Regions from separate parts of the Mesorhizobium sp. M0048 genome, predicted to be linked through region 1. Evidence: predicted binding sites of a transcription regulator. Region 1 holds the regulator's gene; each other region holds the start of a gene.
What was found. Region 1 encodes LexA, which represses DNA repair genes until DNA is damaged. Its sites were predicted from a motif close to TGTTCNNNNTGTGTTCNG; they were not measured.

Region 2: a site for LexA is predicted at 2,120-2,137, ahead of NKJ84_RS08025 (DNA recombination protein RmuC). Genes of this name have one in related genera too.
Region 3: a site for LexA is predicted at 760-777, ahead of ruvC (crossover junction endodeoxyribonuclease RuvC). Genes of this name have one in related genera too.

The regions. Positions count from the first base shown of each region.
Region 1 covers NZ_JAMYUV010000016.1:88,890-94,319, reverse strand. The annotation lists gene gltX (glutamate--tRNA ligase) at 1-941, opposite strand, end outside; gene NKJ84_RS16385 (ComEC/Rec2 family competence protein) at 1,038-3,503, shown strand; gene lexA (transcriptional repressor LexA) at 3,497-4,231, opposite strand; gene kynU (kynureninase) at 4,680-5,430, shown strand, end outside.
Region 2 covers NZ_JAMYUV010000005.1:228,070-233,499, reverse strand. The annotation lists gene NKJ84_RS08035 (cation diffusion facilitator family transporter) at 1-301, shown strand, start outside; gene NKJ84_RS08030 (GFA family protein) at 381-785, shown strand; gene NKJ84_RS08025 (DNA recombination protein RmuC) at 825-2,087, opposite strand; gene def (peptide deformylase) at 2,191-2,721, shown strand; gene fmt (methionyl-tRNA formyltransferase) at 2,738-3,667, shown strand; gene NKJ84_RS08010 (GNAT family N-acetyltransferase) at 3,664-4,173, shown strand; gene truA (tRNA pseudouridine(38-40) synthase TruA) at 4,192-4,947, shown strand; gene NKJ84_RS08000 (transporter) at 4,929-5,430, opposite strand, start outside.
Region 3 covers NZ_JAMYUV010000001.1:129,177-134,606, reverse strand. The annotation lists gene NKJ84_RS00680 (AbrB/MazE/SpoVT family DNA-binding domain-containing protein) at 1-149, opposite strand, end outside; gene ruvC (crossover junction endodeoxyribonuclease RuvC) at 206-718, opposite strand; gene rcdA (protease adaptor protein RcdA) at 895-1,422, opposite strand; gene NKJ84_RS00665 (DUF2269 family protein) at 2,003-2,554, shown strand; gene NKJ84_RS00660 (sulfite exporter TauE/SafE family protein) at 2,595-3,365, opposite strand; gene NKJ84_RS00655 (Lrp/AsnC family transcriptional regulator) at 3,460-3,909, opposite strand; gene NKJ84_RS00650 (DMT family transporter) at 4,043-4,927, shown strand; gene NKJ84_RS00645 (thiamine phosphate synthase) at 5,033-5,430, shown strand, end outside.

The DNA.
Region 1 (5,430 bases):
ATATGCACGCCGTTGAGCGCCTCGAGTTTGGCGAAGTCGAAACGGGCGGCGCCCTTGTTGACATCGCCAATGTCGAACCATGCGATCATGTCGGCGATCGACATGATCTCATCGTCGCCGTGGCTCCAGCCAAGCCTCGCCAGATAGTTGAGCAGCGCCTCCGGCAGGTGGCCCATGGCGCGATAGGCCTCGACGCCAAGTGCACCGTGCCGCTTCGACAGCTTGGCGCCGTCGGCACCGTGGATCAGCGGGATATGCGACATCGACGGCACCTCCCAGCCCATGGCCTGGTAGATTACGGTCTGGCGTGCGGCGTTGGTCAAATGATCGTCGCCGCGGATGATGTGGGTGATGCCCATGTCGTGATCGTCGACGACGACGGCATGCATGTAGGTCGGATTGCCGTCCGAGCGCAGAATAATGAAATCGTCGAGATCCTTGTTGGGAAAACGCACGTCGCCCTGGACGCGGTCATGCACCACCGTCTCGCCGTCTGTCGGCGCCTTGATGCGGATCGCCCCCTTGGCGCCGGGCGGCGCCTCCGACGGGTCGCGGTCGCGCCAGCGTCCGTCATAGCGGGGAGGCAGCCCCTTGGCCCGTGCGCTCTCGCGCATTGCTTCCAGCTCGGCAGGCGTCGCATAACAATAATAGGCCTTGCCCATGCGAACGAGCTCCTCGGCCACCTCGCGATGGCGCGGCGCACGCTCGAACTGCGACACCGGCTCGCCGTCCCATGTCAGGCCAAGCCAGGAAAGCCCGTCGAGAATGGCCGCGGTTGCCGCCTCGGTGGAGCGCTCGCGGTCGGTGTCTTCGATGCGCAGCAGCATCGTGCCGCCTGTGTGCTTGGCATACAGCCAGTTGAACAGCGCCGTGCGCGCGCCGCCAATATGCAGATAACCGGTGGGCGAGGGGGCAAAACGGGTGACGACCTTATCGGGCATGGAACTCTCAGGCGGGCCAAGGAAGTGGGTTTGCGGACTTTCGCGCGTTGCGCGTTCATGTAGCATAGGAGGTCGAGGGCGCAAGGGGCAGACCCGATGGCTGTGCGAGGCCGTGGTGCGGGCGAGGGCGAGGACGCTGGTAGCGGCGTCAGCGAACGCTTGCTGTTTGCCGCTCCCCCGCCTGCCCTGCCGGTATCGGCATTGCTGCCCGCTCCGCGCTTCGATGCTCCGTCGCTGCCGGCCAGCGACCCAGCAACGGTTCTCGTGCCCGCGGGCGAGCCCATCGTGCGCCTACGCCGTCGTTTCCGCCTCCCGTCACCGTCCTGTATCCGCAACAGCGTAACCTCGGCAGCCGGCCTGGAACTCGACCGTGGCGTCGCCTTCCTGCTGGTGCCGGTGTTCCTCGCATGCGGGGTGGTCGTATATTTCGCGCTGTCGGTGGAGCCAGCCTTTCCGCAGCCGATCGCAATCGTGCTCCTCGCGGCCCTTTGTACGGTCGTCTCGCGTTCATGGCCCAGGACGCGCCTGTGTTTCATGGTGGCGCTGCTCTGCGCGCTTGGCGTGCTTGCCGCCAAGTTCGAGACCTGGCGTGTCGGGACGCATGTGCTCGGTTCTGAAATCTCGACGCGGCTGACGGGTCGCGTCGTATCGTACGAACCCATGGCTAGCGGCCGCATCAGGCTGACGATCGATGTGATCTCAACCGCCAGGCCGACGCTGCGCTACATGCCGGAACGGGTCCGCATTTCGGCGATGAAGATACCGGCTGAGCTGGCCGCTGGTTCCGAGATCGCCGGCTATGTGCGGTTGCTGCCGCCGACCGGCCCGGTGCGGCCCGACAGCTATGATTTCTCCTTCGACAGCTATTTCGCCGGTATCGGCGGCAGCGGCTTCTTTCTCGGCAATCCGAAGGTCGTGGCTTCGGGCAGCATGCCGCTTGCCGCGCGGCTTTCTTCCGCGATCGAAGACGCGCGCGAATCCATCGCCGACCATATCCGCAGCCGCATCGGCGGCGCCGAGGGCGAGATTGCTGCTGCGCTGATCGTTGGCGTGCGCGCCGGCATTCCCGAGGAGATCAACGAAGCGATGCGGCGTACAGGCATCTACCACATCATCTCCATCTCGGGGCTGCATATGGCGTTGGTCGCCGGCACCATCATGGCGCTGCTGCGCGGCGCCTTTGCGCTGTTTCCCGACTTCTCATCGCGACGGCCGGTCAAGAAATATGCCGCAGCCGCCGCGCTTTTTTCGATCGCGGCGTACCTCGTCTTTTCCGGCGTTGTGGTGGCGGCCGAACGCAGCTTCATCATGCTGGCGGTGATGCTCATCGCCGTGCTGTTCGACCGGGCCGCGCTCACCATGCGCAATCTGGCGATCTCGGCCATCGCGGTCATTCTGGTGTCGCCGCACGAGGTGGTCGGTCCGAGCTTCCAGATGTCCTTCGCCGCGACGGCGGCCCTTGTCGGCGCCTATGCCGGCTGGTCCGATTACCGCACCGGCAGGGCCACCACGCCGCCGCCCCGGCGATCGCCGCTACGCTTGGCCACGCGAAAGGTCCTGCTGGGCATGGGCGGCCTGGCGATGACCTCGATCATTGCAGGGAGCGCCACGGCGCTTTTCGCCATATGGCATTTCCAGCGCGTAGCGCCGCTCAGCCTGTTCGCCAATCTGGCCATCATGCCTATCGTCTCACTGGTCGTCATGCCCTTCGCCGTGCTCAGCGCGCTGGCGATGCCGTTCGGCGCGGATGGGCCTTTCCTTTACGTGATGGGCAAAGGGCTGACGGCGATGATCGCCCTGTCCGGTTGGATCTCCGAGCGCTCGCCGATCGATGCGGTGGGTCTGATTTCGCTGAGATCTGTCCTTCTGGTGACGATCGCCCTCGTCGTTGCCAGCATGGCGACGACCTGGTTGCGGCTCGCGGCAATTCCTTTTGCGCTCGCCGGCTTGCTAACGACAACGCAGACGCGCGTACCCGACGTATTGATCTCGGAGGACGCACGGCTGGTCGCGCTGCCGATCGGCAGCGGTGAGCTCGCCGTCAACCGGGCACGCCCGAATGAGTTCACGATCGACAACTGGAAACGCGCGCTCACATCAGAGGCTATCGTCGCGCCGGAAACACCTGGAAAGAACGATCCGCAATTCGACATTGCCGATCCGGCCGACCTACCGCCGGGCATGCCGTTCATTTGCACGGACGGTCTCTGCCTCGCCAGGCATCCATCCGGCGCGATCATTGCGCAAGCCAAGGACCGCGATACCGCACGGCCAGCCTGCGCCTTCGCCAGCTTGATCGTCATCGACGACGCCACCGCCCATAATCCCTGCTACTACGACCGGCTGGTCCTCGTCGTCACCAAACGGCAACTGGCGCGCGCGGGAAGTGCGGCCGTCTATTTCGATCCACAAGCGGCAACACGCGCCGAAATCCGCTTCGCCGTCGAAAAATCATACCGGCCCTGGCACGTGCAGCGGAAATTTTCACGCGCGGCGCGCGGCCTGCCGCCATACCGCAGAGCCGACAATCCAAAAGCCGGCACCAAGGGCGCAACTCAGTAGCGGCGGATCAGCCCAACGAGCTTGCCCTGCACCTTGACCCTGTCTGGTCCAAAGATGCGCGTCTCGTAGGCCGGATTGGCGGCCTCCAGGGCGATCGAGGCGCCCTTGCGGCGGAACCGCTTCAGCGTCGCTTCCTCCTCGTCGACCAAGGCCACCACGATCTCACCGGGGCTCGCCGTATCGGCGTTGCGGATGATCACCGTGTCGCCGTCGAAAATGCCAGCCTCGATCATCGAATCGCCTTTGACCTCGAGCGCATAATGCTCGCCGCCCATGATCATATCCGGCGGCACCGAAATCGAATGCGTCTGGTGCTGGATAGCATCGATCGGCACACCAGCGGCGATGCGGCCCATTACCGGGATCGAAACGGCGGCGACGACATCGTCGTCATTGCCGGCTGCAGGGACGCGCGACGATGTGGGCTTGCCCTGCCGAGGGGCACCTTGCCCAAGACTGCCCTGGATGACACTCGGCGAGAACTTGCGTGCCGCATTGAGGCCGGGGGCGATCGAGTCAGGCAGGCGTAGTACCTCCAGCGCACGGGCCCGGTTGGGCAAACGGCGAATGAAGCCGCGCTCCTCCAGCGCCGTAATCAGTCGGTGGATTCCGGATTTGGAAGCCAGGTCGAGCGCTTCCTTCATCTCGTCGAAGGAAGGTGGGATACCGCTTTCCTTCAACCTTTCGTGGATGAACATAAGCAGTTCGTGTTGTTTGCGTGTCAGCATAGCGACCCCCAACAGAATCAGAAAACAAACCCAGAACAGACACTATCTGTTCCAGTTGTGTTCCGCAACTGTTTAAAGTTTAATGAATGCGTTAAGGCTCGGGAAACAAACGACGTCCCCTACCGGCGTACCGTATTTTCACCGCCGCGAGCCTCATCCCCTTGATTCTGCTTTCGTTTGCGCCGTTCTGGCCTCCTTGAAGGCGGCACTGGCATCGGCCGTCGGTCGGCAAAGGGCACGGAATTGAACCCGTATCGACTGTGCGGTTTGGTCAATGCACCGTGAACGAAACGAACTCAAAACGCCAACCTCGGGCTAACTCCAGGTTTCCACCGCCTGGTCAGGCTGCTTCTCGCCGGTGGAGCCTTGCTACGCGCTACCCGGTAATGGAAGAACAGTTGATGCGTGTCCGGCGTTGCGTTGGATTTTTTGAGGGAGCAGGCAAATCATGACGGGAATTCCCGATCTCGTGGCCGTAAAGGCGATGGATGCCGCGGATCCGCTGGGCGCGATGCGCGACCGCTTTGTCTTGCCGCAAGGAGTGATCTATCTCGACGGCAATTCGCTAGGAGCTGCTTCACGTGCCGCTTTCGATGAATTGTACAAGGCCGCGACCGAAGAATGGTCGCATGATCTCATCCGCGCATGGAACACGGCCGGCTGGTTCAACATGCCGCTTGAACTTGGCGACCAGCTAGGGCGCCTGATCGGTGCCGCGGTCGGCCAGACGGTGGTCTGCGATACGACGTCGGTCAACATCTACAAGCTGCTGCACGCCGCCATGGCCATGCGACCGGAGCGGCAGGTCATCGTCGCCGAGGGCGATAGTTTTCCGACAGACCTCTACATGGCTGAGGGTGTGGTTTCGACGCGAAAAGATGCGCTGCTGCGCCTCTCGGGGGTCGACGCGCCGACCATCGAAGAGCTGATCGACGAACGCACCGCGGTGGTGCTGGTCAACCACGTCAACTACAAGTCGGGCGAACTGCGCGACATGCCGACGCTGACGCGCAGGGCTCAGGAAGCCGGGGCGATGATCGTCTGGGATCTCTGCCACACCGCCGGCGCGATGCCAGTCGAGCTCGACAAGGCAAACGCCGATTTTGCCGTTGGCTGCACCTACAAATATCTGAATGGCGGCCCGGGCGCGCCTGCCTTCATCTATGTGGCTGAGCGGCATCTTTCCGACATCCAGCAGC
Region 2 (5,430 bases), on a different contig from region 1:
GGCTTCGCCCGAGGTGCAAATGAAAGTATTGGACATCGTCCAGCAGGACCCGGCGGTGCAGCGGGCGAATGGCGCGCTGACGCTGCATATGGGTCCGCAGGAGATCGTCGCCGCTCTGAGCATCGAGTTCGAGGACCACTTGTCGGCGCCCGAGATAGAGACCTGCGTCGAACGCCTCGAGACGCGGCTGAAAGCGGAGATGCCGGAGGTGACGCGGCTGTTCGTCAAGCCTCAGACCACCGGCACCTGGGAACGCCGGAGCAAGGCCTTGGCGGGGGCATCCGGACAAGAACCGGCCTAAGGAAAATGGCTTGAGGAAATCGATGCGCCATCGGACAGTCCCGGTTATGATCGCAGGCAAAAGCTCGGGAGGAACGAAGATGAAAATCGACGGCGGGTGTCATTGCGGCGCCATCACTTACGAGGCCGAGGTCGATCCGGAAAAGACCACCATTTGTCACTGCATCGATTGTCAGAAGCTAACCGGAACGGCCTTTCGCGTCACCGTGCCGGCGTCCCAGGACAATTACAGGATCACCAAGGGCAAGCCGAAAATCTACATCAAGACCGGTTCGAGCGGCGCCAAGCGCGCCCAGGCGTTTTGCGGTGAGTGTGGCTCGCATCTCTACGCCACGTCGGCGGGCGAGGGACCGAAGGTTTACGGCATCAGGGTCGGCACGGCACGGCAACGCGAGCAACTGGTGCCGAAAAAGCAGATCTGGCACCGCTCGGCGCTGCATTGGCTGCCGGAATTCGAAGGCACGACCATCATCGAGGAGCAGTAGCGCCAGATCCGGGTGAAGCCTCCGGTTCCGGCGTAGCTCTCAATCGTCGCCTTCGACGACCCTTAGCCTCAACTGCCCGGTTTTCGAATCAGCGACGCGCGGGCTGCTTTCCGCTTTTGCTCCGCTGCCATTCGAACCAGCGGTATCCTCCGCCGGCTGCACGCCAAACTCCAGCGCCTCGATCTTTTGTCCGCGCCGGGTCACCTTCGATGTCGAGACCAGGATGTCGTCGATATCCTTGGCCGATTGACCGAAATGCGTCTGCAATTTGCGCACCCGCTCGTCGAGCCGGGAGACGTCTTCCATTAGCCGGATGACCTCGCCCTGGATCAGGTGCGCCTGCTCGCGCATGCGGGCATCCTTGAGGATTGCCTGGATGACCTGAATCGACAGCATCAAAAGCGATGGCGAGACGATGACGATCCGCGATCGATGCGCCTTTTGGACAACGGCCTCGAAATTCTCATGGATTTCGGCGAACACCGATTCCGAGGGCACGAACATGAAGGCGGTGTCCTGCGTCTCGCCCTGGATCAGGTATTTTTCGGAAATATCGCGGACATGCACCTCGATGTCGCGGCGGAAAGCCTGTGCTGCCGACTTCTGCAGGTCGGCGCCTTCGGCGGCACGGATGGCATTCCACGCCTCGAGCGGAAACTTTGCGTCGATGGCAAGTGACGGCGCGCCGTTCGGCATCTTCACCAGGCAGTCGGGCCGGCTGCCATTCGACAAGGTCGCCTGGAATTCATAGGCGCCGTGCGGCAATCCGTCGGCGACGATGGCCTCCATGCGCGACTGGCCGAAGGCGCCGCGCGTCTGCTTGTTGGAAAGGATCGCCTGCAATTGCACGACCTGGCCGGCCAGCGACTGGATATTGCCTTGCGCGATATCGATAACCGCCAGCCGTTCCTGCAGCTTGGCGAGGCTCTCATGCGTCGATCTCGTCTGCTCGGTCATGGTCTGGCCCAGGCGGCCGGTCATGGCATCGAGGCGCTGGCCGATCGACTGGGTCAGTTCCGCCTGGCGCGCCCCGAACACTTCGGCGATGGCGCCCATGCGGCCTTGCATTTCCGCCTGGCTTGCCAAGATGCCGGCCATCCGCACCTCGGCGTCACGGGCGTGGTCGGCGGCTTCGGCGGCCGCCACTGCACGCGCCTTGGCCGATCGCCAGAGCGCAACGACGAGCGCCACGAACAGTCCAAGGAACAGCATTGCGCCGAAACCCAGGGCTTGGCCGAGCGTGAGCGTGGTGGCGCCGAGGCGGGCGACAGGTTCGGACAGGATGGTGGCCAGATCGTTCATGCCGACAGCATAGATGATTCGGTCTGCCGGCACAGATCAAAACGTGAACGACCCGAAGCCGTCCCGGTTGACGCTTTTCCTGCGAGGTCTTAGGTGAGACGCCATGTCGATCAAGCCGCTTATCATCCTCCCCGATCCCGTCCTGCGCCAGGTTTCAAAACCGGTCGAGCGTGTCGATGGCGATTTGCGCAAACTGGCCGGCGACATGCTGGACACTATGTATGACGCGCCCGGCATCGGCCTCGCAGCGATCCAGGTCGGCGAACCCTTGCGCATGCTGGTGATCGACCTCGCCAAGGAGGACGAGACGCCGGCGCCGCACGTCTTCATCAATCCCGAAATCCTTGAAAGCTCCGACCAGCGTTCGGTCTATGAGGAAGGCTGCCTGTCGATCCCCGATTACTATGCCGAAGTCGAGCGCCCCGCCGCGGTGCGGGTGAAGTATCTCGATCGCGACGGCAAGCTGCAGGAGATCGAGGCCGAGGGGCTGATGGCGACCTGCCTGCAGCACGAGATCGACCATCTCAACGGCGTGCTGTTCATCGACCACATCTCAAAACTGAAGCGCGACATGGTGGTCAAGAAGTTCAAAAAGCTCGCCAGGGACAAGGCGCCGGGCAAGATGGTGGGATAGGGGTCGACGAATGCCCCTGCGTGTCATCTTCATGGGTACGCCCGAATTCTCCGTGCCGACGCTGCGGGCGATTGCCGGGGCCGGGCACGGGTTGACCGCCGTCTATACGCAGCCGCCGCGCGCCGGCGGCCGGCGCGGGCTCGAACTGACGCGGTCGCCGGCGCAGCGCGAGGCGGAGCGGCTGGGCGTCGAGGTGCGGACGCCGGTGTCGCTGAAGAGCGAGGCGGAGCAGGAGGCGTTCCGCGCCTTGCGCGCCGACGTCGCCGTGGTCGTCGCCTACGGGCTGCTTCTGCCCAAACCCATTCTCGAGGCGCCGCGGCTCGGTTGTCTCAATGGCCACGCATCGTTGTTGCCGCGCTGGCGCGGCGCTGCCCCTATCCAGCGCGCCATCATGGCCGGCGATACCGAAACGGGCATGATGGTGATGCGGATGGACGAAGGCCTCGACACCGGGCCGGTGGCAATGGTTGAAAAATGTCCCATTGGACCCGACATGACGGCCGGCGATCTGCACGACCGGCTGATGGTCCTCAGTGCTGCGCTGATGGTGCAAGCGCTCGAGCGGCTGGAGCGGAATACGCTGACATTTACCACACAGGCGGAGGTGGGGGTGACCTACGCCAAGAAAATCGATAAATCGGAGACTCGCATAGCCTGGCTGCGACCTGCTGGCGACGTGCACAACCAGATTCGCGGCCTGTCGCCCTTTCCCGGTGCATGGTGCGAGGCCGAAATCGGCGGCCGTGTAGAACGGCTGAAACTGCTTCGCTCGACGCTCTCGCAAGGCGCCGGCGAACCGGGAGGAATTCTCGATGACCGGCTGACGGTCGCCTGCGGGTCAGGCGCGATCAGGCTGGTCGAAGTTCAACGTGCGGGCGCAAGGCCCATAGCCGCGCAGGAGTTTCTGCGCGGGGCCAAGCTCGAAAAAGGAATGAAATTGTCATGAGCATGATGTCCATACGCGCGGCGACGCCGCGGGACCGCGAGGCGATCCGCCTAGTCGAAGAACACGCATTCGGCCAGCAGACGGAGGCCGGACTGGTCGACGCGCTGGTCACCGGCGGTGATGCCGTCGTCGAACTGGTGGCGGACGAAGACGGGCAAGTGGTCGGGCATATCCTGTTTTCACGGCTTTTCGTGCAGAATGGCGGCAAGAGCTTCCCGGCGGTGGCTTTGGCTCCTTTGGCGGTCGAGCCGTCGTTCCACGGCACCGGCATCGGCGGTGCGCTGGTCCGCGAGGCGCATATCCGCCTGAAGGCTGCTGGCGAGACGCTCGCCGTGGTGCTCGGCGATCCCGCTTACTATGGACGTTTCGGTTACAGCCGCGCCCGTGCAGCGAAGTTCGAGAGCGAGTACCAAAGCGAGGCTTTGCAGGCGCTTGCCTGGGGCGAGGCGCCGGAGACCGGCAGGCTGGTCTACGCCTCGGCCTTCGGCTCAGCCCTCGCCGCCTGATTTCGCTTCGATCCGGGAATGCCGCGTTTTCGCCTCGACATCGAATATGACGGCAGTCTCTTCGCCGGCTGGCAGCGCCAGGCCAACCAGCCTTCGGTGCAGCAGGCGATCGAGCAGGCGATCGAGAAGTTCTGTGGCGAGCAGGTTTCGCTGCGCGCCGCCGGCCGCACCGATGCCGGCGTCCATGCGACCGCTCAGGTGGCGCATGTCGATCTGATCAAGGCATGGCCCGGCGACAAGGTGCGCGACGCCGTCAACGCGCATCTGCAGGCGGCCAAGGTGCGCATCGCCATCCTGAAGGCCGCCTCCGTGCCGGATGGTTTCGATGCGCGTTTCTCGGCGATCGGCCGCCATTACCTCTACCGCATCGTCAATCGCCGCGCGCCGGCGGCGCTCGACAAGGGCAAGATCTGGTGGGTACCGAAGCAGCTCGATGCCGGGGCCATGCACGAAGCGGCAAAGGTGCTGCTTGGCCGGCATGATTTCACCACCTTCCGCTCGACCCAGTGCCAAGCCTCCAGCCCGGTCCGCACACTCGACCGGCTGGATGTCAGCCGGGCGGGCGATTTCATTGAGGTCCGCGCTTCGGCGCGCTCATTCCTGCACAACCAGGTGCGCTCTATGGTCGGCTCGCTCAAACGCGTCGGCGAAGGCGGCTGGACTGTTGCCGACCTCAAGGCGGCGCTTGAGGCGCGCGACCGTGCGGCCTGCGGTCAGGTGGCGCCGCCCGACGGGCTGTTTCTCGTCGGCGTCGACTACCCGACGCCTGGCTGATCCGGAACGCTGATCCCGAGCAGCGCCTGCAGTCCGAACAGGACGATCAGCGAGGCCACGAACATGCCGGCAAAAACGGCGCTGCCGACGGCCGCACCCCTGCCGATCGCAACGTTGGTCATCCGCCAGGTCAAGACCATCGACAGCGCAAACAACAGCAGCGACACGAGTCCGGAGACTTCGTTGGCCGACGTCAGGAAAAGCCGGATCAACGCCGATGGCAGCATCATCCAGGCGATGATCGCCGAGGCCCAGTTGCTGGCCACGACATAATGGACGAAACGGCCGCCGACGCCGACCCGCGGCGCCACCAGCGCGAGGCCTATGAGCGGCAGCACCCAGGCGCCGATATCGACGGTGGCCAGGCGGATCAACATGCTGAAACGGCCGACGAATGCGTTGGGGTCGCCGATCTCGTTGGCAATACCGACCCAGCCGACGATCAGTGCCGGCGCCGCGACGACGATGGCAAAAAAGGAGTTC
Region 3 (5,430 bases), on a different contig from region 1:
GCTTCCTCCTCCGACATGTTTTCGTTGACCGCCATAACACGAGCGCCGTCCTCGGTGGGAACGAACTCCACCTCCGAACCTGGGCCGATACCCAGATGATCCCGGATCTCCTTCGGGATGGTCACTTGCCCCTTGGTGGTAACGCGCATGGTAATACCTCGTCGGTATTACTTATTGCCGGCCTGAGAACAAGTCAAGAACAAACTTATCCGACCAGCGCCGCCAGCCTGTAGGCGATGCTCTGCCGGTGGTGTGCGTGACAGATGGCGATGGCCAGCGCATCGGCGGCGTCGTCGCTGTCGAAAGTCGCCTTCGGCATCAGCACCTTGACCATCATGTGGATCTGCTTCTTGTCGCCATGGCCGACTCCGATCACCGCCTTCTTGACGGCGTTTGGCGCGTATTCGGCAACGACAAGGCCGGCACGCGCCGGCACCAGCATGGCGATGCCGCGTGCCTGGCCGAGTTTGAGCGTCGCTGCGGCGTCCTTGTTGACGAAAGTTTGCTCGACCGCCGCCTCGTGCGGCATCGCGGCATGCAGGACCTCGGCGAGCCCATCATGCAATTGGCAAAGACGCATCGCCAGGGCGGCCTTGTCGTCGGACCGCACCGTGCCGGAAGCGACGAAGCGCAGCGAATTACCGAGGCTTTCGACGATGCCCCAACCGGTGCGCCTCAGCCCCGGATCGATGCCGATGATGCGAATCGCTTCCCCCATCCGCCAACTTTACCCCTGGTAGACAGCGATGCCAGCGAAATGTGAACAAACCAGAAACGAGGGGTGGCTACGTCGCGCAGGCTGTTTGAGATTCGCTCTGACGAGGCAGATGGCGTGATTTTCGAGAACCGAGGCGGCCTTAGGTGTCCGTCGGAGTAGAATTATCAAACGGTCCCTCAGCCGCGGGCGAAAGCCGTGTTGAGCAGCGTGATCTGGTCGGACACCGGATTGAGGCGACGGCTCGACGGCGGCACCTCGGTGAGGCCGCCATAGATCTCCTCGTCCATGCGGCGCACCAGCGCCTGCAGGCGCAGCGAGCGGTTGACGAGGTCGGTGAAATCGTTCGGCAATTCGGCCCAGCCGGGCGCCTCCTCATGCGCCGAGGCGGTGTCGAGACGCACCTTGGATTTTTCTGAGGCCACCTGATCGCGGGTCATCTCGCCGGAATTCGCCGCCCGTTGCAAAAGCAGCCACGAGGCGACCTGCATCAGCCTGGTGGTCAGCCGCATCGATTCGGCCGCATAAAGCGTCGCCGCCGGCCTCGACAGCTTCTTGGCCTCGGCGCGGCCCTTGCCGTCGAGATACTCGGCCGCCTGCTCGACCAGGCCCATGCCTTCCTGATAGAGCGGCTTGAAGGATTGGGAGAAAACCCGGCGCTCCGCCAGCTTGATGGTTTTCGCGCCAGCCTTCGAAGGCTCGTTCATTGCCACGCCCCTGCACTTGCCTCACAGCCGGCCGATTCGGCTCTTGGTCTGCCACATCCGGCAGCCTAAACGACTGAAGCTTGAAAATGCGCTTCGCTGCCAGCGAAGGCAAGCACATGTTTAACAAACGGTTAACGGCCGCATTTAGCCGCTAGACGCCCATGCCGGCGCACAAAAAAAGAGCCGCGGATAAGGCGGCTCTCAGGAGTTTAACAGGGAGGCGTCAAACAAAGTGGCTCCAACCACTCGGTAAGAATCCAGATCACTGGATGGACATAGTAAACGCCTGTAAAGCTTAACGAAGCCTTAACGCAGCGCATATTTTTCGATCAAGGGCCCGGCATCTGTGCCGTAACAGCACAGCTGACCGGCCAGGGCGGCGTTCACACCACTGGCTGGAAGCGGGGGCGACCCGCTTGCGCCATGGTTCTTCCAGATCGTGACCGACATACCGAAACAAAGCGGCACTGCCCGCGACATCGTTCCGAAACAGGCGACGCGCTAAACGCCGCGCTCCTCCCAACGAGGCGGAGCAAACCTTGCGCTCCGGCAATCATGAAAATCTCTCAAGGAGCGAACAATGGATTGGTACTCGGTCGTTAAATTTCTGCACATCGTCTCGGCGATCCTCTGGGTCGGCGGCGGCTTCACGCTGATGCTGCTTGCGGTACGCGCCGACCGTGCCGGAAACGTCGAAGGCATGCTGCAGGCGATGCGCGCCACCGGCGAGCTCGGCAACCGGTTCTTCGCGCCGATGTCGATGCTGACATTGCTCTTCGGCCTCATCATGTGCGGCTTCTGGGTCGGCTTTTCCGATCTGTGGGTGCTGATCGGCCTTGCCGGTTATGCGACGACCTTCTGCATCGGCATGTTCGTCTTCAAGCCGACTGCCGACCGCATGGCAGGCATGATCGCCAAGGATGGCGTGACGCCGGCAGTGCTTGCCCAGGGCCAGCGCGTCCTCAATGCCGCGCGCTTCGACTATTCGGTGATGCTGGTGATCATCGCAGACATGGTGCTGAAGCCGACGCTGCACGACATCACCATTCTGGGCTGCATGGCGTTCGTGCTAGCAACCGGCGTTGCCCTGGCGCTTGGCAGGACGCGGCCGCTGCTGCCGAGTGCCGCCTGAGGTTTAAGGAATCCGACGGCGGCCGACTGGGGCCGCCGTCTTACAGGAGGCCGGCGATGCCGTCCCACAGAAGCTTAACCGCGACGACCGCCACGGTCGCATAGGTGAAGGGATAGAACAACTCCGGCCGCATCCGCCGCACCAGCCAGGCGCCGGCGATTGTCGACAGCGGCGCCAGCGGCATCAGCACCGCCGACGCGGTCAAATTGGTGGTGTCGAACTGGCCGAGCGCGAAATAGGGGATGAGCTTCAGCGCATTGGTGACGGCGAAGAAGATCGCCGCGGTGCCCGACAGCACCTTCGGATCGAGCCTGATCGGCAGCGCATAGACCTGAAAAGGCGGGCCGCCGACATGGGCGACGAAGCTGGTGAACCCGGCAACGGTACCCCAGAGGCCGGCGGCGACGCGGTTGGGCTCCGCCGCGTGGCCGGCACCGTGGCGGAGTTGCAAATAGAGCCAGCGCAGCACGAAGATCAGGGCAACCGCGCCGACGATCAGCCTTACCATCTCTTCGGTGACCAAGGCCGCCGTCAGCCAGCCAAGGGCAATGCCGATCACGGCGCCCGGCATCATGTCGGCCAGCATCTTGCGGTCGAAGATGCCCCACCATGTCCACACCGAGACAATGTCCATCAGGCACAGAATTGGCAGAAGGATAGCGGCAGCCTGAACCGGCGGCATCGTCAGCGCCATCAATGGCACGCCGACAAAGCCGACGGCGCCGCCGAAGCCGCCTTTCGACAGGCCGACGAGGATGACGGCCGGAATGGCCGCGGCATAGAACCAGGGATCGACGAGCAGGCCTGACATGAGGGAAAGGAGGCTGGAGGGAAGTGATCTCTGGAATAGACCAGAAATGGCCAGACCGCGACCGCAAATATGTGGGCCACGCCACCGAAACCCGTCACATGTTTGGCATGTCGAGCGGCGGCGGGCGTCTCCGGATCGGCTGCGCCTTGATGATCGCGGTGCTGGTTTCGGCCTTGTCGGCGATGCGGTCGAGAATCCCATCGAGCTCGCCGATCGAGCGGACGAACAGCCGCGCAACGAAGCAGTCATCGCCCGTCACCTTGTCGCATTCGCCGAATTCGGGGATTTCCTCGATCAGCTTCTGGACGATGTGCAGCTTGCCCGGCAATGGCCGGACGCGAACGATCGCCTGCAAGGCGTAGCCGAGCGCCTGCGGATCGATGTCGATGGTGAACGCGCGGATGACGCCGCGATCCTCTAGCCGTCGAAGCCGCTCCGAAACGCTTGGCGACGACAACCCGACCTGCAGCGCCAGTTCCTTCAGCGAGGTCCGTGAATCTTTGACCAGGATATCGAGGAGCTTTCTATCGAGCTCGTCCAGCATTTTACAATTCCAGGAAAAGAGCGATGTTTACCTAATTTAATGAGGCTCGTCCTGCATATCACCGGCTACAAGTCATGGAAAGACCCGATCCGCTGTGGGATTATAAAATCTCAACAAAGGTTCGGGAGCATCCATGGACAACACGGTACGCGGCACGATCGAAATGACGGCGGCGATGGCGATCCTCGGCACGATCGGCTGGTTCGTCGTCCTTTCCGGCCAGCCCATCATGGACGTGGTGTTCTGGCGCTGTGCTTTCGGGGCGGTAACGCTGCTGATTATCTGCGCGGCGCTGGGACTGCTGCGCGGCAGGCTGTCGCTTCGCATTGTAGCCATCGCGGCTCTCGGCGGTGCTGCCATCGTTATCAACTGGCTGCTGCTGTTCAGCGCGTTTTCGCGTGCCTCGATCTCGATCGCCACGGCTGTCTACAACACGCAGCCCTTCATGCTGGTGGGTTTTGGCGCGCTCTTCTTCTCTGAACGGCTGACGATGACCAAGCTGACCTGGCTCGGCATTGCCTTCGCCGGCATGCTGCTGATCGTGCAGGCCGCGCCCGATGCAGGCGATCATGGTACGGATTACTTTGCCGGCATTGCGATGGCGCTGGCCGCGGCTTTCTTCTGGGCCGTTGCGGCTATCGTCACCAAGAAACTCAAAGGCACGCCGCCGCACCTGATCGCCTTGATCCAGGTCTGTGTCGGCGTCGTCATGCTGGCACCCTTCGCCAATCTCACCCACCTTCCCGCCGACGCGCGGAGCTGGGGCATGCTGGCGACGCTCGGCATCGTCCATACCGGCCTGATGTACATCCTCATGTACGGCGCCATCCAGAAGCTGCCGACGCATCTGCAGGGATCGCTGTCCTTCATCTATCCCGTCGTCGCCATCCTCGTCGACGTGGTCGCTTTCGGTCATCGTCTGCAGCCGGCGCAGATCGTCGGCGCCGCCGCCATCCTGGTCGCCGCCGCCGGCATGAACCTCGGCTGGTCGCTGTGGAAATCGAAAGTGCCAGCCTAGAGCCCGCAAGCGACCCCCTGCCGCCTGTTCAACTCCCGCACTTTGCTCTATGCCGCAATGCAACCATCTTCGCCCGGCATAGGCGATAACCGGGACCGAACACCAATGAATGACGCAACGCCGCCCAACCGCTGCCGTATCGTGCTGATCGCGCCGCCAAACGTGCCGGCCGAGCGCATCGCCGCGGCCTTCGACGGCGGTGACGTCGCCTCGCTTATCCTGCCGGAAAACGGTATGGACGAGGCCGCCTTCCAGGCCTTTGCCGAGCAGATCGTGCCGGTGGCGCAAGCGGCCGGCATTGCCGTCATCATTGCCGGCGACACCCGCATCGCCGGCCGCGTCCAGGCCGACGGCATTCATGTCGAGGTCGGCAAGGACGAGCTCGCCGAAACGATCGAACATTTCCAGGCCAGGATGATGGTCGGCACCGGCGGCGCCAAGACCCGCGATGATGCGCTGGAACTCGGCGAGCTCAGGCCTGATTACATCTTCTTCGGCCGCTT